DNA from 4 places in the Plantactinospora siamensis genome. Region 1 is predicted to be linked to each of the others. Evidence: riboswitches for the same ligand, from Rfam matches in the RefSeq annotation. Region 1 holds a riboswitch; each other region holds the start of a gene.

Region 1 (7,071 bases):
ACTGACAGGGCCTATAACGCGACCGTGACGGGGACTCGGGTTTTCTTGACGCCGTTTTGACGCCGTCCGTCGATGGGGGCCCGCTGCGATCAGATCGGCTTGCAAACCGTACGTACGTATTGTTTAATCGGCGGCGTGCTCACCCGGCTGCTCCCCGCCCCCGGCACCCCCCGGATCCTCATGCTGGCCACCGGGGTGAACACCCTGGGCAACGGGGCGTACCTGACGACCAGCGCGCTCTTCCTCACCCGCGTGGTCGGGCTGAGCCCGGCCGAGGTGGCCCTCGGGCTGAGCGCGGCCGCCCTCGCCGGCGTCGCCCTCACCACCCCGATGGGCTACCTGGTGGACCGGCTGGGCCCTAAGCGGATGCAGCTCGGGTCGCTGCTGGTGGTGGCGGCCTGCTTCCTCGGGCTGACCCGGATCGCCGGCCTGTGGTCGTTCGCCGTGCTGGCCAGCGTCATCGCGGTGGGCGACGCCACCGTGAAAGCGTCGAACGGCGCGATGATCGCCTCGGCCGTGCCGCCCGCCGACCGGGTACGCACCCGCGCCTTCATCCGGTCCACCAACAACGCCGGGGTGGCGCTCGGCACCCTGGCCGGCGGGCTGCCCCTGCTGCTGGACAGCCGCGCCGGCTACCTCGCCGTGCTGCTCGGCAACGCGGCCACGTACCTGCTCGCGGCCGGCGTCGTCAGCCGGGCCCGCGCCACCGAGCCGGTGGCCAGGCCGCCGGCCGGATCCCGGCTGGCGGCCCTGGCCGACCGGCCGTTCCTGGCGTTCGTCCTGGTCGACGGCACGGTGGCGGCGCTGTTCAACGAGCTGTTGAGCCTGGCGCTGCCGCTGTGGCTGATCCGCTACACGCACGCCCCGGTCACGCTGGTCACGGCGGCGCTGCTGATCAACACGATCGGCTGCGTGACGCTGCAGGTCCGGGCCGCCCGCGGCACGGACACCGCCGTGGACGCGATCCCGGTGGCCCGGCGCGGCGCGTTCCTGGTGGCCGCCTCCTGCCTGCTGCTCGCTCTCACCGCCCACCGGCCGTCCTGGCTGGTGGGCACGCTCGTGCTGGCGGCCGCCACGGTGCACGTGCTGGGCGAGCTGTGGCTGTCCAGCTCCACCTTCGCGGTGATCTTCGACGTGGCGCCGGACTGGGCGCAGGGCCAGTACCAGGCCGCCTACCAGACCGGCCGGCAGGTCGGGAACATGATCGCGCCGCCGGTGCTCACCGCGCTGGTGATCGGGTACGGCGTACCGGGCTGGCTCGGGGTGGCCGGGCTGCTCGCCGCCGCCGGGCTGGCCTACCCGTACCTGATCCGGGCCGGCCTGCGCCGGCCGCGCCTCGTGGGGACCGGCGCAGCAGCGGCGCGGGTCGGCTGAGCCGAACCGCCCTACGACTCGCCGCGCCCGCAGCGACCACCGGCGGAACTCCCCGGTGTGCCGAGAACGGTGCCGACCGCATCGCCCGGCCGGGCCGGGCCGTTGGACCAGTCGGTTTCGGTGCCGAGCCCCGCCGCACCGGCGGGACCCACCGAGCCTCGCCGGCGCCGCCACCGCCGCGGCAGAGCGGGCAGGGAGGAAGAGCATGCGGATTCTTCGGGCGGGTCTCGCGCTCGTGACCGCCGGAGCGATGCTCGCGGCGTGCACCGACGACACCTCGCACAACTCCGATCAGAGGGCGACCGAGCAGGTCAGCGGCAAGATCACCATGTGGATGGCGCCGGTCGGTGGTCCGCTGGAGTCGACCTGGTGGGCCGACCGGGTCAAGCAGTTCACCGGCAGGTATCCCAACGTCACCGTCCAGGTCGAGGTGGTGCCGTGGCCGGATCGCGCCAAGCGGTTGGCCGAGGCGGTAGCCAGCCACCACACGCCGGATGTCGCGTATCTGATCCCAGACGAGGTGGCGAGCTATGCCGACCAGAAGCTGCTGGTGGACGTCTCGGACGTGATCGCCGACGACCGCGGGGACTTCCGGCCCGCCGCGCTCGACGCGGTCAGCTCCGGCGGCGCCCTGTACGGCGTACCCACCCTGATGTCACCGGCCACCACGATCTTCAACCGGAAGGTCGTCGACAAGGTTGGGCTGACCCCGCTGCCGCAGACCTGGGACGACGTCCGGAACGCAGCGCCACGGCTCAAGCGGGCCGGCTACTTCACCACCACGTACGACGCCACGCCGGCCGCCACCCTGGACGGCACCTTCTTCCCGCTGCTGTGGCAGGCCGGCGGCGAGGTCCTCAATGCCAGCCGGACGAAGGCCGCGTTCAATGGACCGGAGGGCGTGCGGGCGCTGGACTTCGCGGTGTGGCTGGCGGACAACGGTCACCTCCCGAAGGACGCCCTCGACGGGCCGGCATCGGGCGGGAAGGCACCAGCCGGGCAGGGCAAGGTGGCCATGCTCTACTCCCAGTCACTCGGTGCCGCCCGGCAGGGCGGGCTGGCCGACTCCGACATGCTGCTCGCGCCGCCGCTGCGCGACCGCAGGTCGGTCGGCTACGCCGCCGTAGGCGGGTACTCGATCTTCAAGACCTCGACCAGCCAGGCCGCCGCGAAGGCGTGGGTGGACTGGCTCACTGCTCCGGAGCAACTCCGGCAGTTCCTACCGCCACGGCGGCAGCTCTCGCCCCGCACATCGGTCACCGGCCTCTACCCGACGGGCTCGCCGGAGGCTCAGGCCGAGGCGTACCTGCCGCAGATGACCGCCGGGCTGATCCATCCCCAGGCGCGCAAGATCATGGACCTGATCCGCCCGCACCTCCGGGCGGCCCTGCTCGGCGAGGTCAGCTCGCGGGAGGCTCTCGACGCGGCGGCCCGGCAGGTTGACGAGCTGCTCGCCGGCTGACCAACGGCTCGGGCAGCACGCCGGCGCCGGCCGGCGCCGGCGTGTGCGCCGCCACCGCCCAGTCCCGGCGCGGGGCCTGCACCTGGGCCAGCGGCACGATCTCGCGCCGGAACAGCAGCGCGAGCGCCCAGTCGGCCGCCACCCGGGCCTTGCGGTTCACCGTGGGCACCATCATCAGGTGGTACGCCCGGTGCACGAGCCAGGCCACCAGCCCGCGCATCCGGATCCCGTAGATCTCCGCGGCGCCCTGGTGCAGGCCCAGGCTCGCCACCGAGCCGGCGTTGGCATGCCGGTACGGTCGCAGCGGCCGGCCGCGCAGCTCCCGGACCAGGTTGTCGGCGAGCCGCCGGGCCTGCCGCACCGCGTGCTGGGCGGTCGGGGCGCAGGTGGCGTCTCCCGGCACGCTGAGGTCCGGCACGGCCGCGCTGTCGCCGGCGCCCCAGGCCGCGGGCACGCCCCAGACCCGCAGCTCGGCGTCGCAGCGCAGCCGGCCGGTCCGGTCGACCGGCAGGCCGCTCCGGGCGGCCAGCGGGTTGGCCCGCACCCCGGCGGTCCACACCACCGTCTCGGCCGGGAACTCCTCCCCGTCGGAGAGCACCACGTGGCCGCCGACCATCGAGGTCACCCGGGTGCCGAGGCGTACCTCGATGCCGCGCCGGACCATCCGCTGGGCCACGTACGCCGACAGCCCGACGCCCACCTCGGGCATGATCCGGTTGGTGGCCTCGACCAGCAGCCAGCGCAGCTCGTCGGCGGACAGCTCGGGGTAGTACCGGAGCGCGGACCGGGTCATGTCGGCGAGCTCGGCGCAGCCCTCCACCCCGGAGTAGCCGCCACCGACGAAGACGAACGTGAGCGCGCGGCGGCGCCGGGCCGGGTCGTCGGTGGCGGCCGCGGCGTCCAACCGGGACAGCACGTGGTTGCGCAGGTAGATGGCCTCGCCGATGTTCTTGAAGCCGATGCCGTGCTCGGCCAGCCCCGGCACCGGCAGGGTCCGGGTGATCGAACCGGGCGCCAGCACCAGGATGTCGTACGGCAATTCGAAGGCCGGGCCCTGCGGCGGCGCGATCGTGGCCACCCGGCGCTGGTGGTCGGCGAACGACACCTCGCCGACGATGACCCGGCAGCCCGGCAGCATCCGGCGCAGCGGCACGACCACGTGCCGCGCCTCGATGGAGCCGGCCGCGGCCTCGGGCAGGAATGGTTGGTAGGTCATCGTGGGCTGCGGGTTGACCACTGTGATCCGCGCCGCACGGGGACTGAGCTTGCGGCTGAGGCGACGGGCGGCGAACATGCCGACGTAGCCGCCACCGACGACGAGAATGTGCGCTGGCTGGAGCATGGCGGGAAGGCCGTCCTCTCATCCGCCCGCGGCGTCCGCTCGCGGGCCTTCCTTCAGCGTGCGCAACGGCGCTGGCCGGCCGCGTCCCCCGGCGGTTGGGTCCCGATCCCCCGCCCGAGTGACGCCGTCCTCGTCACTCTGCGCAGTCGGACCATATGTACGTCGACCAATGCAAAAAGCCGCCAGAATCGGCTCCACGTTGGACGTCTACGTGACGGCTCAGCTACGGTGCGACGTTCCGGTGGATACGCGAATCACCGTGCGGTAACCTCACGCCCGGTCATCGCCTTCAGGCGCGAAAGGCGTCTGCGGTGGCACCGCCTAATCGCCCCCTCCGGGGCGAGTCGGGGAACCAGGTAACTGGGGCGAATCCGCGTCACCCGCGGTAGGGGCAGCTTCCGTCCCGAGCCCGACAGCTAACCCGGCCGGCGGTCAGGGAAGGACAGAGCGGATTGACACTCCGACCGATGTGGTTGGGCTCGCTGGTGGCTGCGGTTGCCGCGCTGGTCGTGGCGGTCGGCCCCGGTCCCGCCATGGCCGCCCCCGGCACGCCGTCGCCGTCCAGCTCGGGGCAGGGCCCCGACGAGCAGGGACCGAGCGGCAAGGACGGCGACGACAAGCTGCTCAGCGGCGCGCTGGAGACGGCCAACCGGAACTACGTGGCCGCCAAGGCCAAGCTGGACAAGACCGTCGCGCGGCAGCGGCAGCTCGCCGATGAGGCGAAGCGGGCCGACGAGGACCGGGACCGGCTGGCCCCGGACATGAGCCGGATCGCCGTCTCGTCGTACCGGGTTGGCCCGGCCGGTCGGGCGGCCATGCTGCTCGGCAGCGCCTCGCCGAGCGACTTCCTGGCCCGGGCCACCGGGTTGGACGAGATCAACGCGGTCAACGACGGCAAGATCGCCGAGCTGAACGAGGCCAGCCACCGGGCGGAGGCCGCGCGCGCGGCCCTCGACGAGCAGGTCCAGGAGCAGCAGCGGCTCACCGCCGTGATGGCCAAGCAGAAGCAGGACGTGGACAAGTCGCTCGACCTGCTGGGCGGCAACCGGCAGATCGGCAAGGGCTTCGTGTCGGCCACCTCGCCGATCGCCAAGGCCGCGCCGCGGGCCGCCGACGGCAGCTTCGCGCCGGAGTCCTGCAACCGGGACGACCCCACCACCGACGGCTGCATCACGTCGCGCACGCTCAACGCCTACAAGGAGACCCGCAAGGCGGGCTTCAACCGGTTCGCGGGCTGCCACCGCAACGGCGGCCCGTTCGAGCATCCGAAGGGCCGGGCCTGCGACTGGTCGCTGATCAACCGGGGGTTCGTGCACGCGCAGAACAGGGATCAGATCCTGTACGGCAACAACCTGGCCGCGTTCCTGATCCGCAATGCCGACCGGCTCGGGATCTACTACGTCATCTGGTACAAGCAGATCTGGTTCCCGGCCACCGGATGGCGGGCGTACCACGGCGAGTCGGACCACACCGACCACGTACACATGTCGTTGCTCTGACGCGTACCCGCCAAAGATCCGCCCGCGGGCGCCGCGCTCCACGCGCGGCGCCCGCGGCGTTTCCGGGCCGTCCGGCCGCGACGGCGCTCCCGGTGTCGCGCACATCACCCGCGGGCGGTCCACCGCTCGCGACGCCGGCAGGGATAGCGCGGTGTCACCCGGGGTAAGCAGGAGCGATGGGATCGCTGCGCACCTCACCGCCGCTGCCGGAAACCGTCGAGGTACGGCGGTGGATGCTGGCCACCCCCGCCGAACTCAGCGGGTTGCGCGCGTCGCTGCACGAGGCGTTGACCGGCAACGTGCTGGCCGATGGTGAGAGCCTCGACGACATCCCGGAGCAGGTGGTGCTGGTCGCCACCGAGCTCGCCACGAACGCGCTGCGGCACGGGATGCCGCCGACGATCATCCGGTTGCTGACCTACGACGACCACTTCGTGCTCGACGTGGCCGACCACGACCTCGCCTCCGTACCGGAGCTCGCGGACACCAGGCCGCAGGGCGCCAGCGGCCGCGGCCTCCAGCTCGCCCGCGCGCTCTCGTTGGACGTCGGCTGGTACGCCACCGACGACACGAAGCACATCTGGGCATCCTTCCCCCGCTCCTGATCCCGGAATCCTCCCCCGCCCCGCCCCGCCCGCGGCGACGGCGACGGCGACGGCGACGGCGACGGCGACGGCGACGGCGAAACTATCGGAACCGGTCCGGCGAGCGCTTTCCGGCAAGCGCAAGACATCCATGTCCTTGATGTTTCGGAAAGTTTATCGGTAACATGCATCGACATTGGTCGAGGCGTTGCGCGGCCGGGCGATTGCCCTCGCCCCCCGCGACATCCGGCGCCTCGCAGCCTCAGCCCGGAAGGCGACCCGCATGAAACCCGATCCCATCCCCGACCCGAGCCGCCCCAGCCGGGGGCGCCTGCCCCGGACGGCCGCGCTGACCGGTGCGGCCGGAACGCTCGCCGCCGGCCTGGTGCTGGTCCTGGCCGGCACGGCCAGCGCCGGCACCACGCTCGGCACCGCGGCCGCCGAGAAGGGCCGGTACTTCGGCACGGCCGTGGCCGCGTACAAGCTGTCCGACTCCACCTACTCGGGGATCCTGAACCGCGAGTTCAACATGGTGACCCCCGAGAACGAGATGAAGTGGGACGCCACCGAGCCCAACCAGAACCAGTTCAGCTACGGCAGCGCCGACCAGATCGTCAACTACGCCCAGTCGCACGGCATGCGCGTACGCGGTCACGCCCTGGCCTGGCACTCCCAGCAGCCCGGCTGGGCGCAGAACCTCTCCGGCACCGCCCTGCGCAACGCGATGATCAATCACATCACGAACGTTGCCGGCCACTACAAGGGCAAGATCTACGCCTGGGACGTGGTCAACGAGGCGTTCGCGGACGG
Region 2 (7,071 bases), on a different contig from region 1:
CGCCCAGCAGGTCCACGCCCTGGCCCTGGCCCTGGCCGCATACGACCAGATGATCGGCCTGCGGTTGCCGGACCAAGCCGTCGACGCTGACGCCGGGGTGGTTCGCGTTCGGCAGACGTTCACCGAGGTGCGCGGCGTCGGGATCGTTCGTGGTCCGCCAAAGTCGCGGGCTGGCCGACGGGCTGTCTCGGCGCCGGCGGCGGTCCTGCCGGCGCTGCACGAGCGGGGCAAGAAGCGTGGCTAGTGGCCCGCGGATGGCCCGTCGGGCGCTGCTGACCCGAGCAACATCGAAGGCCCTGGCTGTGGCTCATGCCACGACCAGGGCCTTCGTATGGAGCGGGTGACGGGAATCGAACCCGCACTGTCAGCTTGGGAAGCTGATGTTCTGCCATTGAACTACACCCGCCGGCGGGCCCACTCTACCCGGTCGCTCCGGCATGGTGCATCCAGGTACCTCTCCGCGCGGCGCGCCAACCAGATCTTGGACCGAAACCGTCCGCCGCGAACGGTTTCGGTCCAAGATTCACATTCCAGGTCAGGGGGCGCGGCCGAGGGCGCCGCGCCGGCCGGCCGGCAGCAGCGAGCGGGCGGCGAGCGAGCGGCGCCGGCCGGCAGCGGCGAGCGGGTGAACGGGCGGCCGCCGCCGGCCGGCAGCGGCGAGCGGGCGGGCGCGGCCGGCCGGCAGCGGCGAGCGAGCGGCGAGCGCCGCAGCCAACCGCGAGGGCCGTCGTTAGCCCGCGAGGGCCGCCGTTGAACCGCGCGTGGGGCCGGCAACCGCGCCCGCCGGCGGTCGGCGCCCGCCGGCGGTCGGCGGCCGGCGGCGGTCGGCGGCCGCGAGTGGGGGCACGAAACATGATCGATACGTGACTCATGTTCTCAAATTTCTCGATGTCTTGTAACGTCTGGCGCACGATTTCGCATCGGTGCGACACACCCCCGGGTCGCACCGTCAGGAGAAGAGGTAAGCCCATGGGGCTGCGTCAACACCTGCCGACCTGGCGATCCGCCGGAGTCGCATCGACCTCTCTGGCTCTCATGATCAGCAGCGCCGCCGTCGGAGTGGCGGCCGCCCCGGCCGCCGCGCTCGCCGCCGCCCCGCACGGCTGCGCCTCGGCCGGCACCGCGGCAGCCGGCAGCGCCGCCGCGCCGGCCGCCGCCAAGGTACGCGCCGGCGGGCACGCCGCGAAGGACCCCGACTCGCTGACCGCCGCGCAGGTGGCCCAGCGGGAGGCCGACCTGGCCGCCACCGCCGCCGAGCGGTCCCGCGGGAAGGCGCTCGGCCCGACGCTGACCGCCTCGATCACCGTCCCCGTGGTGGTGCACGTCATCCAGCGGGACAGCACCCGGGCCGGCGGCAACATCCCGGACTCGATGATCACCTCGCAGATCAGCGTGCTCAACCAGGCGTACGCGGGGTCGACCGGCGGCGTGGCCACGGCGTTCGGCTTCCAACTGCAGAGCATCGACCGCACGGTGAACCCGAGCTGGTACCCGATCGTCGACGGCTCCTCGGCCGAGCGGGCCATGAAGAACGCCCTGCACAAGGGCGGCAAGAACACCCTCAACCTCTACCTGGGCGAGCTGAGCGACAACCTGCTGGGCTGGGCCACCTTCCCGACCAGAAACCTCAGCCTCCAGGACGGCGTGGTGGCCCTCAACGAGTCGCTTCCCGGCGGCACGGCCACCAACTACAACCAGGGTGACACCGGCACCCACGAGATCGGCCACTGGCTGAACCTCTACCACACGTTCCAGGGCGGCTGCTCCGGCAGCGGCGACCAGGTCTCGGACACCCCCGCCGAGGCGTCGGCCGCCTACCAGTGCCCGACCGGTCGGGACACCTGCTCCGCGCCCGGTACCGACCCGATCCACAACTTCATGGACTACACGTACGACTCGTGCATGTACCAGTTCACCGCGGGTCAGGCCAGCCGGATGCTGAGCGGCTGGAACACGTACCGCGCCTCCTGATCGACCGGCCGCCGGGCCCCCGCCCGGTGGCCGCCGCACCCCGCCGGGCCCCCGCCCGGCGGCCGCCGCACCCCCGTCCCCACCCACGAACCGGCGCCGGCCCCACGCGGGGGCCGGCGCCGGTTGGCGTTAAGAAGGGGCCCTTCCTATGCAGAAAGCGATAACAGGGGGCCCTTCCTTTCACTCTGGGCGGCGGCTGCGGGGTCGAGCCAGACCTGGACGCCGGGACGGTCCGTCCCGGCGCCGTCGAGGGAGCCGGCGCCGGGGCCCCGGCGGGCCACCATGGCCACGTCGACGCTGAACTCGAACAATCGCCAGTCCACGTGCGGCGCCGCGCGGAGCGAGCCGGCCAGCTCGGCCACCCGGGCGCGGTCGGTGACCGGCCGGGCCCGACCGGCCACGTACGCCTCGTCGTCGCTGTCCTCGGGTGGGAACGAGTGCAGCGCGTAGCGCCCGTCCCGTTCGAGGTCGCGCCGCTTCGGTGAGTCGACGACGAAGCAGTAGAGCCCGTCGGCGGTGATCACCGGGGACACCGGGTGCACCCGGGGGCCACCGTCGGCGCGCACGGTCGCCAGGTAACCCAGCCCCGGCCCGTACTGCTGGAGGAGGCCACGGATGGCCGCGGCGAGCTGGGGCTCGTCGGTGGCGAACTCGGTCCAGGATGCCATGGGATCATTCTATCGAACGCGTGTACGAAGGACCACGGAAACGCCGAGCGTGGCGGGGGTAATCACGCCGTGCCGGACCGTGTCGCTTCAGCCCGGCGCCCGCAACGACACCGGGCCCCGGTGGTCGCGTGCGCGACCCCGGGGCCCGGGCGGACAGCGGGGTGGGTCAGCCCGGCCGGCCGTAGCCGACGATGCTGCCCTTGTCGATGTTCTTCATCCGGACGTGGTCGCCGCTCTGCGGCGCGTGCACCACCCAGTCGTTGCCCACGTACATGCCGACGTGCGCGAGGCCGTTGTAGAAGACCAGGTCGCCGGGTTGCAGCTCGGACCGGCTGACGTGGCGCATCGAGTGGTACTGCTGGGCGGCGTTGTGCGGCAGGCTCACCCCGACCTGCGCCCAGGCCGCCAGCATGAGGCCGGAGCAGTCGTACGTGCTCGGACCATCGGCGCCCCAGATGTACGGCTTGCCGATCTGCTTGCAGGCGAACTTGACCACCTTGCCGGCGTCGCCACCCGGGTACTTGGCCGGGCAGGGCGCCGGCGCGAACACGCCGCCCCCGCCGTTGCCGTACACCTTGAGCCGCAGCTTCTGCAGCCGGTCGATCTCGGTGTTGATGTCCTTGGCCTTCTGCGCCAGCTCGGCTTCCTGCTCGGTGAGCTGGGCCACCAGCAGGTCGAGCGGCGCCTTCTGCGCGGCGTACTTGGCCCGCAGGTCGGACGCGGCCTGCACGTCCTGCTGCTGCTGGTGGGCGAAGTGGTCGAGCAGCTCGAGCTGGTCCACCAGCGCGTTCGGGCTGCCGGTGGTGAGGATGGCGTTGATGGCCGAGGCCTGGTCGCCCTTGTACGCCTCGGCGGCGAAGCCGCCGACCTTGTTCATGGCGAGGTCCACCTGCAGCTGCAGCGGCTGGATCTTCTTCTCCAGCGCGTCGGCCTGCTTGCGCTTGGCGTCCAGCTCCTGCTTGGCGGCGTTGTGCTTCTCGATGGTGGGTTCGAGCTTGTTCCAGGCGTCGTCGATCTGCTTCTCGATCTCCGCCGTCGACGGATCGGCGTGTGCGGGCGCGGCACCCATCAGCATCGCCATGACGCTGGCGACCGCTGCTACCGCGACGGAAACGACTGACCAACGCGAGCGCGACCGGGGTCCGGCGCCGGCGCGAGCCGGACGTACCGGAGCCGACCGCGGGGCATGGCTTGCCACCGAGGCTGGTACTCCTTCTCCCCTTCCCCGCCTACCGGGTTAGCTGACGGGTTCGGGCGGAAGAGAAGGCGCCCTACCGCGTTTCCGCGGATTCACCCCTGGGACGTGGGTCCCCGGTTCATACAACGATTCGGCGGTGTGAGCCGTTGCCGTCCCCCTTGGACGATCTGATACCGGCTCGACGGTGACCAAGAGTAGGTAAGCGCCGGGAGCCAGCGCAAGCCGACGCGCAAGTTCCATCGTTATGTATAACGGTCAGTAGCGGAGGGTGTCGGAAATGAAGAAAAGCTACGCCGCCTGCCGACCGATCGGAGTCTATTGACGCCGAGCGCCGCAGGGACGAGGGTGACCAGGAGCCCACAGCCAGGCAATGGAGGTTCGATGCACCGTCCGCAACTCGCACTGAGCAGGAGGATCCTGCTCAGCACCGCACTGGTCGGCGCGGCGTCGCTCGCCCCGACCGGTACGCCGGCGGTCGCCGCCGGATCCGACGACTCACGGCAGCAAGAGTACGCCTCGGCGGCCGCCGAGTACGGCGTACCGGCGAGCGTCCTGCTCGGCGTCTCCTACCTGGAGTCGCGTTGGGACACCAACGCCGGCGCCCCGAGCACCGCGGCCGGATACGGCCCGATGCACCTCACCGACGCCGCGCACGTCCGGGCGCTGCCGGTGTCCGGGCACTACGGCCCGGCCGAGGACGCCCGCGGCGACTCGGCCCGACCGATGCGGGCCCAGCCGCCCGCGACCAGGGCCGACGACGCGCCACCGGCCGCGTCCCTGCAGACGGTCGACGCCGCCGAGCAGCTCACCGGCGCCGGCGCCGGCGCGCTGCGTACCGACCCGGCCAGCAACATCCGCGGCGGCGCCGCGCTGCTGGCGTCGTACCAGAAGGAACTGGCCGGACCGACGGGGAGCGCGAGCGACCCGGCGGCCTGGTACGGCGCGGTGGCCCGGTATTCCGGCGCGGACAGCGCGGACGCCGCGGCCGCGTTCGCCAACGAGGTGTACGCCACCATCCGGACCGGCGCCGAGCGCACCACCGACGACGGTCACCACCTGCGGCTGGCCGCGAGCGCGATCGACCCGGTCCGCTCCTGGCTGAACCGGCTGGGCCTGCGCGCGCCCAAGCCGCGGCCGGACGGCCTGGAGTGCCCGAAGGACGTGGCCTGCATCGACGTGCCGGCGCCGTACGAGCAGTACGGGCCGACGGCCGGCGACTACGGCAACCACGACCTGTCGAACCGGCCGGCCCGGCAGAAGATCGACTACATCGTCATCCACGACACCGAGGGCAGCTGGGCCACGACGCTGGACCTGATCAAGGATCCGACGTACGTGAGCTGGAACTACACGATCCGCTCGGCCGACGGGCTGATCGCCCAGCACGTCAAGACCAAGGACGTGGCCTGGCACGCCGGCAACTGGTACGTGAACGCCAAGTCGGTGGGCATCGAGCACGAGGGCTTCGCCGCACAGGGCACCTGGTACACCGAGGCCATGTACCGGTCCTCGGCCAAGCTGGTCAGCTACCTGGCCCGCAGCCTGGGCATCCCGCTGGACCGGCAGCACATCATCGGGCACGACAACGTGCCCGGCACGGTCCCATCCACGGTCCGCGGCATGCACTGGGACCCGGGCCCGTACTGGGACTGGTCGCACTACTTCGACCTGCTGCACGCCCCGTTCCGCGGCATCGGCGCCCCGGCCGGGGGCGCCGTCATCATCGATCCGAACGTCGCCACCAACCGGCCGGCGTTCACCGGATGCGACGCGCCCGGCACGCCGTGCCCGTCCCGCGGCTCCTCGGCGGTGATCCTGCACAGCGCGCCCAGCGAGGACGCGCCGCTGCTGACCGACCCGGGCCTGCACCCGGACGGCAGCCCGACCACCATGGACATCGCCGACCACGGATCCCGGGCCTCGGCCGGCCAGACGTACGCGGTGGCCGACCGGCAGGGTGACTGGACGGCCATCTGGTACCTCGGCCAGAAGGGCTGGTTCCACAACCCGGCATCGGCGCCGGCGGCGAAGTGGACCGTCGGCCTGGTCGCCACCCCCAAGGCGGGCAAGGCCACCATCCCGGTGTACGGGCGGGCCTACCCGGAGCAGAGCGCCTACCCGGCCGGCGTGCCGTACCAGACCATCACGCCGCTGCAGTACACGTTCTCGGCCGGCCAGCGGTACGTGGTGGGCGGCCTGCCGCTCGGCGAGTACTACCGGGCGACGACCTTCGACGGCTCGTCCCCGGGCGACTGGACGGTGATCCGGGGCAAGATGCGGTACGTCCAGGTCCAGTTCGGACACCGCATCATGTACGTCAACCTCGCCGACGTCGACCTGCTGCCGTCGCCGGTGGGCGCGCCGCGCTGATCCACCAGCACGAAGTGCCCCCGCCGGCTTGCCGGCGGGGGCACTTTCGTCAGCGGCTCGGGCTCACGGACTCGGCTCAGGTGACCCGGCGGAAACCCTGCACCGGCTGGTAGTCGATCCTGCTGACCTGGACCGGCTTCCCGGTCCGCGGCGCGTGCACCATCAGGCCGTCCCCGAGATAGAGACCGACGTGGTGCACGTCGCTGTAGAAGAACACCAGGTCGCCCGGGCGGGCATCGGCGCGGCTGACGGCCCGGCCCGACTGCCACTGCGCGCCGGTGTAGTGGGTGAGCGAGATGCCGGCCGCCTTGTACGCGTACTGGGTCAGGCCGGAGCAGTCGAACGAGTTGGGGCCGACAGCGCCCCAGACGTACGGGTCACCCACCTGCTGGCACGCGGTCCTGATCGCGGTGGACGCCGCGCTGCTGACCACGCCCTTGATGGTGGGGCAGCCGGACACCTTGACCACGGTCTTCGGCAGCGAGGCGGTCAGCCGCTTGATCTCCGCGTTGATCTGCTTCTTCTTCGCGGCCAGCTCGGCCTCCTGCTGAGCGAGCTGGCCGACCAGCTGCTCCAGTTTCTGCTTCTCGGCGTTGTACCGGTCCCGGGTGGCCAGCACGCCGGCGATCTCCTGCTTCTGCTGCGTGGCCAGCTGGTCCAGCAACGTCAGCTGCTCGGTGAGGGTGTTCGGGTTGCCGGACACCAGCATGGCGTTCAGATCGGACCCGGGCCCGGTCTTGTAGTAGCGGATCGCCAGGTCGCCAACCTTGTTGAGGGCGATGGCGCTCTGCAGCGACAGCGGCTCGATCTTCTTCTGCAGGTCGGTGATCTGCTTCCGCTTGGCGCCCAACTGGCTGTGCACCT
Region 3 (7,071 bases), on a different contig from region 1:
GCGCCGCGGTGCGCCGGTCACGCGGTCGCGGGCGGCCACCGGCGGGGTGGGCGCGTCGGGTGGGGGCGGCAGCCGCGGAACCACTTCGGGCGCCGGTCCGGGCGGCCACCGGACGGCGCCGCCGGCGCCACCCACCGGCGTCCCGACGACCGCGCCGACCCGGTCGTCGGATCCGGTCGCCTCCTCGCCGGCCTCGTCCGCCGGGCCGCAGAGCTCGTCGCCCGGACCGGCGTCCAGCGGGGTCACCGAGGGCAGCGCTTCGCCCTCGCCGACCGGCGGCGCCGGGCCCACCGGAAGCACGCCGGCGAGCGGCAGCGCCCGCCCGGCCGACCGCGCGACGCGAAGTTCCAGCGCCCGGCCGGCCGAACGCGCGACGCGAGGTTCCGGCGCCCGCCCGGCCGGCCGGGCGACGCCGAGCGGCAGCGACCGGTCGAGCGGCGCGCCGAGTGAGCCGCCGGGCTCGGTCGGGACGGGTCGAGCGGGCTGATCCGGGCCGGAGGCCGCGCCGCGGCGGCGACCCGGCCCGGAGGACAGCCGTCAGTCAGTTGGCGGCCGCCGAGCCGGGACGGTCGACGTCCACGAACTCGACCTGGTCGCTCGAGCCGAGGGCGGCGTTGTCGCGGGCCATCGCCGTCCGGGCCGCGGTCCCCGCGGCCCAGCCGATGGCCGCGCCGATGAGACCGGCGCCGATGAGGTAGCCCCAGGGGAGCCCGGGGCGCCGGCCGGCGAGCGCGTCGAAGGCGAGGCTGGCTCGCTGCCAGGCCTCGTCGGCAACGGTGCCGACGCGGTCGCGCGCGTCGTCGGTGAGTCCGGCCGTGGCCGACCTGGCCGTCTTCGCGGTGTCCAGCGCGGTGTCCCGGACGGTCTCGCCCGCCGAGTTGACCGCGGCGACCAGATGGTCCCACGCCTGGTCGGCGATCCGCTCGGTCCTGCTCCGGCGGTCCAGCAGGTTGGTTCCGAACATCGGTGGTTCCTCCTCGGCTGCCGAACGTCGCTGGCCACTTCGGACAGAGGCGTTCTGTTCGGCGCGGTTTGCGGGTGCTGCATCCGAGGTGCCCGCGCACGCTGGGTGGCAAACTCGCGATCACCGCCGGAGCGGTGGGCTCGAAGAGCGAGAATACCAGCACGATCCGGACATGCGGGGCCTCGCCGCCCGACCGGCGCGCGCGGAAGCCGACGGTGGCGAGCGCCACCCGGCCCGATCATCGGCCCTGATCATCCGGTCGGCCCACGGCGGCGGCGTCGGCTGGCGTCGGCATTTTCGGCTGGCATCGTGGCCGTGGGCGGTTAGGGTGGGAGCCCGTGGCCGGCGGCGTGGGGTCCGCCGGTGTCGGGGAAGATTGGGCGAGTTGCCCGGAAATGTACGGGTGATTCGCGGTCGCGGCCTAGATTGCTTCCCCGGAGGGGTGGCGACCTGCGTTGCCGAGGAATACGCTCGGTCGCGGCCCGCGTACTTAGAAGCGCCCGGTACGGGCGAGTGGAGGTGCTCGCGTGAGCCTGTCGATCAGCACGTCGATCCTGCCCGGTGGCATCGTGGAAATCTCGCCCGAGGGAGAGATCGACGTCGACACGGCATACGAGGTGCGCGAGGCGATCGCAGGCGTGCTGGCCAAGGGCCGACCCTCCCGGATCGAGCTCAACATGTGTCGGGTCGGCTTCATCGACTCGGTCGGCATCAGCGCGATGGTGAGCGGCTTCCAGATGGGCGAGGTGAGCGGCGTCCGGCTGGTCGTGACCCAGCCGAGCCGGTTCGTCCACCGGCAACTCTGGGTGACCGGGCTGCTGGGGCTGTTCGGCGCGCCCGAGCCCTATTTCGCCGGGGTGCCCGAGGCGCCCGTGCACAACGGCTGAGCGGCCGACGTCTCCCGGGGCATCGGCCCCGCCGGCTACGCCCTCGACGTGGCTACGCCCCCCGACGCGGCTACGTCCCCGACGCGGCTACGTCCCCGACGCGGCTACGCCCCCCGACGTACTCTGACGGTCGCCCGCGGGACCACGACCTCGCGCCGGTCGAGGCGGCAGCATCGGTCGCATGAGGGTTCCGCCGCGCATCCGTAAGACCCTGCTGACCGCGCACGTGGCCACCTCGGTGGGTTGGCTGGGCGTCGATCTCGCCCTGCTCACCCTGGGCATCGCCGGTCTGGCCGGCGCGGACCGGGACGTCGTCTATCCGGCCGCCGCGCTGCTGGCCACGCTGCTGTTCGCCCCGCTCTCCGGCGCGGTCTGGTTGATCGGCGTGCTGAACGCGCTGCTCACCCCGTGGGGACTGGTGCGCCACCGCTGGGTCGTGGTGAAGCTGCTGATCACCAGCGCCATGCTCGGGCTGGTGCTGTTCGTGCTGCTGCCCGCCGTGCGCGGGCTCGGCGAGCTGGGCGGGGCGGCGCCGATGCGGAGCCGGATCGATCTGGTGGTCCCGCCGTCGGTGTCGTCCAGCCTGCTGATCTTCATGACGGCCGTGTCGAGCTTCAAGCCCTGGGGGCGGACCCGCCGGGGCCGCCGGAACGTCCGCGCCGCCGCGCCCGTGCGCCCCGACGCCGCCGGTCCGCCCGCCGAACCCGTGGCGCGAGATCGTGGAGTTCTGTACCGGCCGTAGCCGGTACAGAACTCCACGGCCCGGAAGTCTCCGGCGTGGCCGACCGGGCCCCGCCGCCGGGAACGTGCGGTCAGTAGACCGACAGGTGTACGTGGTTCGTGTGATCGCTGGACGGGTCGCCGTTGCCGCCGCTGTACGCCTTCCAGCCGCTGCTGGGCAGCCAGATCCGCTTGAACCAGATCACGTAGAGCACGGCCAGCCGGTCGGAGTTCTTGATGAAGTACGCCGCGAGGTTGTTGCCGTACGTCTTGTCGGCGCCGCTGGCCACGCCCTCGAAGCCGCCCTTTGCCGCGGCGAAGTCGCAGGCCCGCCCCTTGGGGTGCTCACCGGACCCGCCGTTGCGGTGGCAGGAGACGAAGTGCGTGAAGCCCGCGGCCCTGGCCTCGTTCATCGCGTGCAGGGTGCGCGGGGTGATGCAGCCCGTGGTGGTCGGGTCGTTGACGCTGCACGACTCGGCCGGCCAGGAGCCGTCGGAGTTGCGCGGCGCGGCCTTCGCGACCGCCGTCGAGGTGCCGCCCGGGCTGCCCGTGTCGCCGGTGTCGCCGGACCCGGCGGTGCTCCGGCCGCGTGCGGCGACCGCGAGGGCCTGCTCGGCCTGCTGCTTGCGCTTGCCCATCACGGCGAGCTGGGTGCGCTGCTCGGCGATCTCCTTCTCCACCGCCTGCTTGGCCCGGCTCTCCTGGTCGCGGGTGTCGAGCAGCGCGCGCAGCTGCCTGTCCTCGTTGCTGGCCACGACCTGCAGTCGGGCCGCGGTGTCCAGGAAGCCGTCCGGTGAGTCGGAGTTGAGCAGCGCGGTGACCGGGCCGATCCGGCCGGTGCGGTACGCGGCGCCGGCCAGGTTCCCGACGGTCTGGCTGCGCATCCGCGCCTCGCCGTCGAGGCTGTCCAGGTGGCTGGCCAGCTCCTTCTGCCGCTTGGTCGAGTTGTCGAGCTTGGCCTTGGCGTCCAGGTAGCCGCGCGAGGCGGCGTCGAGCTGCTGTCGGAGGGTGTCGCTGCCGCCCTCGTCGTCGGTGCCGTTCGGCGCGGCCGCCAGCGCGGTGACCGGTCCCGCCGAGGCGGGGAGGGCGGGCACGGCGCACGACAGCGCCGCCCCGAGAAGCGCCGCGATGACGGCGGCGGTGCGTCGAGCAGGTGCCATGAAGCGTCCTTCCGTCAGCCGCCGACCGGGTTAGCTGACGGGTTCGGGACGGAAGATCCCTACCGCATGACGCGGATGCACCCCTGGTACGTGGTTCCCCGGCTCGCGTAGCGCGATTAGGCGGCGGCTTCTCGCAGGCGCCGGTGGGCGCCTACCGGCGAGAGGCCGGGGCCGAGTTTACGGGCGGGCGCGGGAGCGGTCCCGGTGGCCGCCCGGTGCGTCGGGCGGAATGTCCGAAAAGCCGGACCGGTCGGGTGAAAATTAAGGATCTCCTAATCACCAGTCGGTCCGGCCGCAGCCGTCGGGGCGGGCCTCGGGCTCCACCTGCAGCGTGGCGTGATCGATCCGGAACTCCTCGTGCAGCGCCGAGCGCGCCGCGGCCAGCACGTCCCCGAGCTCGGCGCCGGGCCGGACCGTGAGGTGGGCCGAGGCCACCTCCATGCCGGAGGTGAGGGTCCAGACGTGCAGGTCGTGCACGTCGGCCACCCCCGGCACTGCGCACAGCCGGGCCCGCACCGCCGGCACCTCGAGGTGCTCGGGGGCGGCCTGCACCAGGATCCGCACCGCCGCCCGACCCAGCCGCCAGGTGCGGGGCAGGATGAACAGGCCGATGCCCACCGCCACCAGCGGGTCGGTCCACCACCATCCGGTCAGCGCGATCAGGCCGGCGGCCATGATGACCCCCAGCGAGCCGAGCAGGTCGCCGAGCACCTCCAGGTACGCGCCGCGCATGTTGATGCTCTCCTGCGCCCCGGAGCGCAGCAGCGCGAAGGCCACCACGTTGGCAGCCAGGCCGAGCACGGCCACCACCAGCATCGGACCGGTCAGCACCGGGGACGGGTCGGTGAACCGGCGGACCGCCTCGGCCAGCACGTACAGGGCCACGCCGGACAGCAGCACCGCGTTCGCGAGGGCGGCCAGCACCTCCAGCCGGTAGAGGCCGAACGTCCGCTGCTGGTCACTGCCGGACCGCCGCGCCGCGGTGATCGCCGCGAGCGCCATCCCGATCCCGAGCACGTCGGTGAACATGTGGCCCGCGTCGGAGAGCAGCGCCAGCGAGCCGGTGGTGAAGGCCGCGCCGGCCTCGACCAGCATGAGGACGGTGAGCACGCCGACGGCGGCCCACAGCCGTCCCCGGTGTTGGCCCGCGGCGTGCACCGACTGCCCGTGGTCGTGACCCGCGCCCACCCGTCAACCCTCCGTCGTCGTCCGGACCCGTGGCCCAATGTATGCTCACATTGCTATATGTGCAACCGACGGAAAAGGGACGCCCGGCACGGGGGACGTTGCCGTACCCTGACGGCATGGGAACGCTTCTCCGCCTTACCGAGCCGCGCTGATCGCCGGGACCACCGACAGCGCGGCCGCCCCTCGTACCCGAGGGGCTTTTTTGTGCCCAGGACCCGCCCGGGCCGCGCTCCCGCCGATCGACCGCGCCGTGGTGGCCGCGCCCGACCCCGGGCCCGTCGATCGGCAGCAGCGAGAGCGCGAGGAGACCCGATCATGCGCGAGCACGCGCCGGCCACGTCCCACCACCGCGGCGAGCCGGCACCGACGTACGACGTCCGGGCCGTACAGGAGAAGTGGCTGAAGGTCTGGGCGGAGCTCGACCCGTTCCGGCGCCGGGACGACGGCCGCGAGCGGCGCTACCTGGTGGACATGTACCCCTATCCCTCCGGCGACCTGCACATGGGGCATGCCGAGGCGTGGGCGCTGGGCGACGTCATCGCCCGCTGGTGGTTCCAGCGCGGCTACGACGTGCTGCACCCGGTGGGCTGGGACTCGTTCGGGCTGCCGGCCGAGAACGCGGCCATCCGGCGCGGCGAGAACCCGGCCGCGTGGACCGAGGCCAACATCGCCACCCAGGCCGAGTCGTTTCGGCGGTACGCGGTCAGCTTCGACTGGTCGACCCGGCTGCACACGCACGACCCGGAGTACTACCGCTGGACGCAGTGGCTGTTCCTGACCCTGTACGAGCATGGCCTCGCGTACCGGCGCTCCTCGCCGGTCAACTGGTGCCCGGGCGACCGGACCGTGCTGGCCAACGAGCAGGTGGTGGGCGGCCGGTGCGAGCGGTGCGGCGCCGAGGTCACCCGGCGCGAGCTGACCCAGTGGTACTTCCGGACCACCGCGTACGCCCAGCGGCTGCTGGACGACCTGGTCGGGCTGGCGGGGCGCTGGCCGGACCGGGTGCTGGCGATCCAGCGGAACTGGATCGGCCGGTCCGCCGGCGCCGAGATCGACTTTGCGGTGCCGGGCCGGTCCGCGCCGGTCACCGTCTTCACCACCCGCCCGGACACCGTGTTCGGCGCGACGTTCCTGGCGGTCGCCCCCGACTCGCCGCTGGCCGCCGAGCTGGCCGAGCTGGGGTCGCCGGGCGCCCGGGCCGCCGGCGCCGACAATGCCGGGGCCGCGGGCGCCGCCGGCGCCGTGGCCGCCGGCCCGGACCGGCGGGCGGACCTCGACCGCCACCTGCTCGGGGTACGCCGGCTCAGCGAGCTGGACCGGCAGGCCGAGAGCCGGCCGGGCAGCGGTGTCTTCCTGGGCGTGTACGCGGTCAACCCGGTCACCGGTCGGCGGATCCCGATCTGGGCAGCCGACCACGTGCTGGCCGACCACGGCACCGGGGTGGTGATGGGCGTGCCCGGGCAGGACCAGCGGGACTGGGCCTTCGCCACCGCGTTCGGGCTGCCGATCGTGCGCACCGTCCAGCCGCCCGCGGACTTCGCCGGCGAGGCGTACCCGGGAGAGGGCCCGGCGGTGAACTCGGCGAACGACCGGCTCGACCTCGACGGCTTGGCCGTGGCCGAGGCCGGCGCGGCCGTGATCGGCTGGCTGGAGTCGACCGGCGCGGGCCGGGCGGCCGTCAGCTACCGGCTGCGGGACTGGCTGATCAGCCGGCAGCGCTACTGGGGCGCGCCCATCCCGATCGTCCACTGCCCGCGCGACGGCGAGGTGCCGGTTCCGCTCGACGAGCTGCCGGTGCGGCTGCCCGACCTGCGCGGCGACGAGATCCAGCCGGCCGGCGTCTCCCCGCTGGCCGCCGCCGACTGGGTGGCGGTGACCTGCCCACGCTGCGGCGGGCCGGCCCGGCGGGACACCGACACCATGGACACGTTCGTCGACTCGTCCTGGTACTTCCTGCGCTATCCCAGCCCGCACGAGGCCGGCCGGCCGTTCGATCCGGCCGCGGTCGACCGGTGGGGGCCGGTCGACCAGTACGTGGGCGGCAGCGACCACGCCACCGGGCACCTGCTGTACGCGCGGTTCGTCACCAAGGTGCTGCACGACCTGGGCCAGCTGCCGTTCGCCGAGCCGTTCCGCGCGCTGCTCTGCCAGG
Region 4 (7,071 bases), on a different contig from region 1:
CGGGTTCGCGCTGTTCACCATCACCTCCATCCTGCTCTCCGTCGACCCGCTCGACGGCGGTGGCGGCGCGCTCTGGCTGATCGGCTGGCGGGTGCTCCAGGCGGTCGGCGGCTCGATGCTGATGGCCAACTCGGCCGCCATCATCACCGACGTGTTCCCGGCTCGGCAGCGGGGCACCGCGCTGGGCATCAACATCGTGGCCGGCATCGCCGGCTCGTTCATCGGACTGGTCCTCGGCGGCGTGCTGGCCGAGTGGAACTGGCGCTCGGTGTTCTGGGTCAACGTGCCGATCGGGATCGTGGGCACCATCTGGGCGTACCGGTCGCTGCACGACACGGGGTTGCGCCGGCCGGCCCGGATCGACTGGTGGGGCAACCTCACCTTCGCGGTGGGCCTGACCGCGCTGCTCGCCGGCATCACCTACGGCATCCAGCCGTACGGGGGACACACCATGGGTTGGACGAGCCCGTGGGTGCTCGCCGGCCTGATCGGCGGGGTGGCCATGCTGGTGGCGTTCGGTCTGATCGAGGCTCGGGTGGCCGAGCCGATGTTCCCGCTCAGCCTGTTCCGCATCGCCGCCTTCAGCAGCGGCAACGCGGCCGGTCTGCTCGCCTCGGTGGCCCGCGGCGGGCTCCAGTTCATGCTGATCATCTGGCTGCAGGGCATCTGGCTGCCGCTGCACGGATACAACTACGAGCAGACCCCGTTGTGGGCCGGCATCTACCTGCTGCCCTTGACGGTCGGTTTCCTGGTTGCCGGGCCGCTGGCCGGCGCGCTGTCCGACCGGTTCGGCGCGCGGTTGTTCGCGGCCGGCGGCCTGGTGGTGATGGCCGGGTCGTTCGCGGGGCTGCTGCTGATCCCCAGCGACTTCAGCTATCCGGTCTTCGCGATCCTGGTGTTCCTCAACGGCCTGGGCGGTGGGCTGTTCTCCGCCCCCAACACCTCACTGGTGATGTCCAGCGTCCCGGCCCGGCTGCGCGGCGCGGCCTCCGGGATGCGCGCGACGTTCCAGAACGCCGGCATGGTGCTGTCGATCGGGGTGTTCTTCTCGCTCATGGTGGCCGGACTCGCCTCGTCGCTGCCGGGCACCCTCGACTCCGGACTGACCGCCCAGGGCGTACCGGCGTCGGCGGCGCACACGATCGCCCAGCTGCCGCCGGTGGGCACGCTGTTCGCCGCGTTCCTCGGTTACAACCCGATGGCCGCGCTGCTCGGCCCCGCGCTGCTCGGCGCGCTGCCGGCGGCGAACGCGCACACGCTCACCGGGCGGCAGTTCTTCCCGCACCTCATCTCCGGCCCGTTCCACGACGGACTGGTGATCGTGTTCTGGCTGGCCATCGTCATGGCCCTGATCGGCGCGGTGGCCTCGCTGCTCACGCCGCGCGGCCGTCCCACCGACGAACCGGACCTGATCAGCCGGGAGGCCGAGCTGGCCGACGAGGTGGCGGCCGTACCGCTGTCGCCGGCGTCCCGGTCCGCCGGTCCGCTCGCCGGCGAGGCCGGCTGAGCCGTCGCCCAAGATGGACGGCGAGGATGCCCCGCAGCCCGCGCGGGGCGGACACCGGATCGCCGCCGCCGGCCGGGCGGTCTCAGGCCGGCCTCCGGGCCCGGAACGCGAGCATGGTGGGCACGGGTGACCCGCCCTCGGCGAACCGGTCGAGGGTCAGCCCGGCGGCCAGGACGCCGTGCAGCAGCTCCGGCAGCGGCCAGTGGCTGGCGCCGACCTTGTCCCGCAGCCCCTGCGAACTCCACGACTCCATCGTCCAGTGACCGTCCAGATAGCCCGGCCGGATGACCACGGCCGCCGGGTCGGTCCGGTCGGCGAACCCGCCGCAGAAGCACGGATGCACGCCCACGTGCACGAACACGCCGCCCGGCGCCAGCACCCGGGCCACCTCGCGGAGCACGTCCGGGTACCGGGGCATGTCGGTGTGCGCCATCACGGCGGTCACGGCCGGCAGCGAGCCGTCCCGGAACGGCAGCCGCGCCGCGTCGGCGCGGACGGCGGGCAGCCGGTCCCGGGCGTGCTGGAGCATGCCGGCCGACAGATCCGCGCCGACCGGCGTCCAACCGAGCCCGCGCAGCTGCGCCGCGTACTCTCCGGTGCCGCAGCCCACCTCCAGGCAGGGGCCGCGGCCCGGGCCCAGCAGCCCGGCCAGCGCCGTCCGGATCCCCAGCGGGTCCCCGGCGGCCCGCTGTGCGGTCAGGAACTCATGCTCGTACCAGTCCGCGATGCCGTCGTACGCCGCCCGCCCCGCCGCGGCCCCGGCTCGTGTCTGCTCCATCACCCCATTCGACCGGTACGCCGGCCGGGCCGCGACCCGGAACCGGCCGCGTTCGCCGCGGGCTGAAGACCAGCCACACCTCGCCCGAAAGTCGGGGTACACCGGCCAACCAGGCAGAATAGCAGCGTTGAGTGCTGACTGGTGAGTAAGTCCACAATCAGTGGGCGGCGGCGAGAAACGCCGCCTAACGTCGCTGAGGTCCGCAATCGCGGGCACCGAGGTCGGTAACGCCTAATCCATGCCGCCGGCCGTCGGGACCCAGTCAAGGGGCATGGAGCGGGGGACCCAACGTTCCTCGGTGCACGTCACCTCGGGGTGAAGCCGCCAACGGCGGCCGGGCAACTCGGCCCGAACCCGACAGCTCACCTCGTCGGCGTGGAGGGCAACCACATGGCAACGCAGTACACCGCCCGGCACCGCCGGGTCACCGCCCGTCGGGTCGCCGTCGGCACGCTGGCCGTCGGCGCCGTCACCGGCGTCGCGGCGCTGTTCGGCCCGGCCGCTCCGGCGAGCGCCAGCGTCAACTGGGACGCCATCGCACAGTGCGAGTCCGGTGGCAACTGGCACATCAACACCGGCAACGGCTTCTACGGCGGCCTGCAGTTCACCAAGGGCACCTGGGCCGGTTACGGCGGGACCAAGTACGCCTCGCGCGCCGACCTGGCCTCCCGCGGCGAGCAGATCGCGGTGGCCGAGAAGGTGCTTCGCGGCCAGGGCATCGGCGCCTGGCCGGTGTGTGGCAAGAAGGGCGGCTCGACCAAGCACTACAGCTCGAAGTCGTCGAGCTCCGGCTCCTCGTCGGACCACCGGTCGGAGCGGGCAGCCTCGCGCGGCACCGTGCGGCACGCGCCGAAGAGCACCGTGCGGCACGCGCCGAAGAGCACCACCCGGCACAGCGCCCCGGCCGGGACCACCGCGCGCCGGGCCGCGGCCACCGGTGCGTACGTCGTCAAGCCGGGCGACACGCTGTCCACCATCGCCGAGGTGCAGCGCGTCTCCGGTGGCTGGCACGCGCTGTACGAGGAGAACAAGCGGACGGTCGGTGGCAACCCCAACCTGATCTTCCCGGGTCAGCGGCTCAGCCTCTGATCGACAGCTCCACGGCACCACGCGGACGCCCGGCCGGTTCGGCCGGGCGTCCGGCATGTCCGGGCCAAATCGGCGCGGTCCGGCCGGCCTGCGGGCCGGGGCCGCAGGGACCCGGGTCCCGGCCGGCATAGGGTGGCCGGCATGGATCTGGCCGAGGCGCAGCGGCTCTGGGAGCCGGAACCGGGCTGGCTCAACACGGCGAGCTACGGCCTGCCGCCCCGACCGGCCTGGGACGCGCTGCAGGCGGCCCTGGCCGACTGGCGGGTCGGCCGTACCTCCTGGGAGGGCTGGGGGGCGGCGAGCGAACGGTCCCGGGCCATCTTCGCCGAGCTGATCGGGGTGTCCGCGGCCGACGTCACCCTCAACGCGACCGTGTCCGCGTTGCTCGCGCCGGTCGCGTCGGCGCTCCCGTCCGGCGCCGTGGTCCTGGCGCCGGAGATCGAGTTCACGTCGAACCTCTTTCCCTGGCTGGCCCAGGCGGATCGCGGGGTGCGGGTGCGGACCGTCCCGGCGCCACGGCTCGCCGACGCGATCGACGCCGGGACGCACCTGGTGGCGTTCAGCCTGGTGCAATCCGCGGACGGGTCGGTGGCGCCGTACGACGAGATCGTGGCGGCCGCCCGACGGCACGGCGCCCTGGTGGTGGTCGATGCCAGCCAGGCCTGCGGCTGGCTGCCGTTCGACGCGCTGGCGGCGGACGCGGTGGTGGTCGCGGCATACAAGTGGTTGATGGCCCCGCGCGGCGCCGCCTTCGGCTATCTCGCGCCCGCGCTGCGCGAGCGGCTGATCCCCTCGGCCGCCGGCTGGTCCGCCGGCCGGGAGGTGTCCGAGTCGTACTACGGGCCGCCGCTGCGGCTGGCCGACGACGCCCGGCGGTTCGACACCTCGCCCGCCTGGTTCAGCTGGGTGGGCGCGGCCCCGGCGCTCGACATCCTGCGCCGGGTGGGCGTGGCGGCGGTGCAGCGGTACGACGTGGGGTTGGCCAACCGGTTCCTGGCCGGCCTCGGCCGCCCGCCCGGAAACAGCGCCATCGTCAGCGTGGACCTGCCGGACGCGGCGGACCGGCTGGCCGCGGCGAACATCCGGGCCGCCGTGCGGGCCGGGCGCCTCCGGGCGTCGTTCCACCTCTACACGACCGTCGACGACGTGGATCGGGCGGTGGCCGCGCTGACCCGCTGAGCCGGTCCCGGTCGCCGCCCGGCTACCCCGGCCGTCGCCCCGGCTGGCCCGGCCGTCGCCCCGGCTACCCCGCCGCCTCGGCGGACCGGCGCGCCGGTCCGCGGGCGCCCCCGGCCCGCCCGGCGCCTCGGCCCGTCCGGCGCGGCCGGTCCGCCGCCCCGGGCCACCCCGGCCGCCGGCGCGGCCCGTCCGGCGCGCCGGTCCGCCGCCCCGGGCCACCCCGGCTGCCGGCGCGGCCGGTCCGGCCGGCGGCAACGCTCCCGTGGTGGCGGCCGGCCACATGCCGTCGGCCCGACCGGGGCGGCGCCCACATGCGGCGCGCCGAACCGGCTGGGGACCGAGCATCATCGATGGCTGGGCGGGCCGGCCAGCGGCCGGAGCATATCGACCCGGCACGAGAAGAGCGGCCCGAATGTGTGGCGCGGCCCCATGGCCCGGCCCGCCGGACTGCCCGTACCTTTCCCCAGACACGAGGCCGGTTGTGACCGCGGTCACCGCGGCGCTGGCCGTGCGGGCGGCGGAGGAGGGGAGGGGCGATGACCGATCAGGCGGCGCTGTCCGTACGCGGGCTCACCCGGGACTTCCGCGGCTTCCGGGCCGTGGACGGGGTGGACCTGTCGGTGGCGCCGGGCACCGTCCACGCGCTCGTGGGTCCGAACGGCGCCGGCAAGACCACGCTGTTCAACCTGCTCACCGGCTTTCTGCGGCCGACCGGGGGCCGGATCGAGCTGGGCGGGCGGGACGTCACCGGGCTGCCGCCGGAGCGGATCGCCCGGCTGGGCGTGGCCAGGTCGTTCCAGATCACCAGCCTCTTCCCGCAGCTGTCCGGACGCGAGCACGTGGAGCTGGCGTTGGCCAGCGGCAGCGGGCTCGGCTGGCGGTTCTGGCGCTCGGCCCGGCTGATGCGCCGGTACACCCCCCGGGCCGCCGAGCTGCTCGATCTGGTGGGCCTGGCCGAGGTGGCCGACGTGCCGGCCGAGGCGCTGGCCTACGGCCGCAAGCGGGCGCTGGAGCTGGCCATCGCGCTGGCCCTCGAACCGACGGTGCTGCTGCTGGACGAGCCGACCGCCGGGATGGGGCTGGAGGACGTGGACCGGACGGTCGACCTCATCCAGCGGGTCCGCGAGGGCCGCACGGTGGTCATGGTCGAGCACAACATGAGCGTGGTCGGCCGGCTCGCCGACACGGTGACCGTGCTGCAGGCCGGCAAGGTGCTGGTCGAGGGGCCGTACGAGCAGGTCCGGGCGGACCAGCGAGTGATCAGCGCCTACCTGGGCGAGCCTCAGCGCGCCGGGGGAGAGGCGTTAACAGGGGGCCCTTCCTCTACAAAAAGCGATAACAAGGGGCCCTTCCTTGCACCGGAGGAGGCGGCGGATGCTGCGGATCGATGACCTGTGGGCCTGGTACGGGGAGGCGCAGGTGCTGCGCGGGGTCGGGCTGCGCGTCGACGCCGGCGAGGTGGTGACGCTGGTGGGCCGCAACGGCGCCGGCAAGTCCACCCTGCTGCGCTGTGTGATGGGTCTGCACCCGGGGCAGCGCGGCACGGTGGAGCTCGAGGGCCGGGACCTGGGGCGGCTGCCGGCGCACCGCCGGGCCCGGCTGGGCCTCGGCTGGGTGCCGGACGACCGGGGCAGCTACGCCAGCCTGTCGGTGGCCGAACAGCTCACCCTGCCGCCCGCGGTCGGGCCGCAGCCGTGGCCGCTGGAGCGGGTGTACGACGCCTTCCCGATCCTGTACGAGCGGCGCGCCGCCCCGGCCACCACGCTCTCCGGCGGCGAGCAGCAGATGCTGGCGCTGGCCCGGGTGCTCCGGATGGGCGCCCGGCTGCTGCTCTGCGACGAACCCACCGAGGGGCTGTCCCCGCTGCTGGTGCAGCGGGTCGGCGAGATCCTCGGCGAGGCCAAGCGGCACGGGGTGACCGTGCTGCTGGTCGAGCAGAACCTGCACTTCGCCACGAGCGTCGCCGACCGGCACTACCTGCTGGCGCAGGGCAGCGTCGTCGAGTCGATGGACAACTCCGAGGTCCGCTCGCGGGAGGGCGAGCTGCTGTCGTACCTCGGAATTTGAACGATCCGATCGCAACCGCGAGCCGCGCGCCGAGCGCGGACCTGGAGGGATGACAGATGCGCGCAACCGCAACGCTTGCGGTGGTGTCCGCCACGGCACTGCTGGTCGCCGGCTGTGGCGGCGGCGGGCCGAAGGGCTCGGGGGACAGCAAGCTGACCGACGACAAGATCGTGCTCGGCGTGCTGAACGACCAGTCCGGCGCGTACGCCGAGCTGTCGGGGAAGAACTCGGTGAAGGCCGTGGAGATGGCCATCGCCGACTTCAAGGCCAAGTACGGCGACAAGGCCATCACCAAGAACATCACGGTGGAGAGCGCGGACCACCAGAACAAGCCGGACGTGGCCAACAGCAAGGCCGCGGAGATGTACGACCGCAAGGGCGTGGACGCGATCCTCGACGTGCCCACCTCGTCGGCCGCGCTCAAGGTGGCCGACGTGGCCAAGCAGAAGAA

Evidence for each region. A riboswitch is a leader RNA that binds a small molecule or an ion and turns the genes downstream of it on or off. The one in region 1 is predicted to bind cyclic di-AMP.
Region 2: another riboswitch for cyclic di-AMP. It lies ahead of ACFFHU_RS03365 (C40 family peptidase); the one in region 1 lies ahead of ACFFHU_RS29790 (coiled-coil domain-containing protein).
Region 3: another riboswitch for cyclic di-AMP. It lies ahead of ACFFHU_RS20250 (coiled-coil domain-containing protein); the one in region 1 lies ahead of ACFFHU_RS29790 (coiled-coil domain-containing protein).
Region 4: another riboswitch for cyclic di-AMP. It lies ahead of ACFFHU_RS21605 (transglycosylase family protein); the one in region 1 lies ahead of ACFFHU_RS29790 (coiled-coil domain-containing protein).

Annotation. Positions count from the first base shown of each region.
Region 1 is NZ_JBHLUE010000034.1:141,269-148,339, forward strand. Features, by position in the region: gene ACFFHU_RS29775 (MFS transporter) at 136-1,374, shown strand; gene ACFFHU_RS29780 (ABC transporter substrate-binding protein) at 1,580-2,836, shown strand; gene ACFFHU_RS29785 (NAD(P)/FAD-dependent oxidoreductase) at 2,775-4,178, opposite strand; cyclic di-AMP (ydaO/yuaA leader) riboswitch at 4,487-4,624, shown strand; gene ACFFHU_RS29790 (coiled-coil domain-containing protein) at 4,646-5,677, shown strand; gene ACFFHU_RS29795 (ATP-binding protein) at 5,854-6,282, shown strand; gene ACFFHU_RS29800 (glycoside hydrolase family 10 protein) at 6,545-7,071, shown strand, end outside.
Region 2 is NZ_JBHLUE010000002.1:394,960-402,030, reverse strand. Features, by position in the region: gene ACFFHU_RS03385 (hypothetical protein) at 1-244, shown strand, start outside; tRNA gene ACFFHU_RS03380 (tRNA-Gly) at 333-406, opposite strand; gene ACFFHU_RS03375 (zinc metalloprotease) at 970-1,971, shown strand; gene ACFFHU_RS03370 (pyridoxamine 5'-phosphate oxidase family protein) at 2,118-2,639, opposite strand; gene ACFFHU_RS03365 (C40 family peptidase) at 2,806-3,714, opposite strand; cyclic di-AMP (ydaO/yuaA leader) riboswitch at 3,851-3,983, opposite strand; gene ACFFHU_RS03360 (N-acetylmuramoyl-L-alanine amidase) at 4,219-6,207, shown strand; gene ACFFHU_RS03355 (NlpC/P60 family protein) at 6,284-7,071, opposite strand, start outside.
Region 3 is NZ_JBHLUE010000016.1:625,278-632,348, reverse strand. Features, by position in the region: gene ACFFHU_RS20270 (hypothetical protein) at 1-300, opposite strand, end outside; gene ACFFHU_RS20265 (hypothetical protein) at 542-964, opposite strand; gene ACFFHU_RS20260 (STAS domain-containing protein) at 1,492-1,851, shown strand; gene ACFFHU_RS20255 (hypothetical protein) at 2,033-2,593, shown strand; gene ACFFHU_RS20250 (coiled-coil domain-containing protein) at 2,664-3,731, opposite strand; cyclic di-AMP (ydaO/yuaA leader) riboswitch at 3,735-3,864, opposite strand; gene ACFFHU_RS20245 (cation diffusion facilitator family transporter) at 4,008-4,919, opposite strand; gene ACFFHU_RS20240 (leucine--tRNA ligase) at 5,235-7,071, shown strand, end outside.
Region 4 is NZ_JBHLUE010000017.1:236,460-243,530, forward strand. Features, by position in the region: gene ACFFHU_RS21595 (MFS transporter) at 1-1,507, shown strand, start outside; gene ACFFHU_RS21600 (class I SAM-dependent methyltransferase) at 1,590-2,285, opposite strand; cyclic di-AMP (ydaO/yuaA leader) riboswitch at 2,504-2,675, shown strand; gene ACFFHU_RS21605 (transglycosylase family protein) at 2,676-3,374, shown strand; gene ACFFHU_RS21610 (aminotransferase class V-fold PLP-dependent enzyme) at 3,516-4,553, shown strand; partial or broken gene ACFFHU_RS21615 (ABC transporter ATP-binding protein) at 5,090-5,845, shown strand; gene ACFFHU_RS21620 (ABC transporter ATP-binding protein) at 5,928-6,620, shown strand; gene ACFFHU_RS21625 (ABC transporter substrate-binding protein) at 6,677-7,071, shown strand, end outside.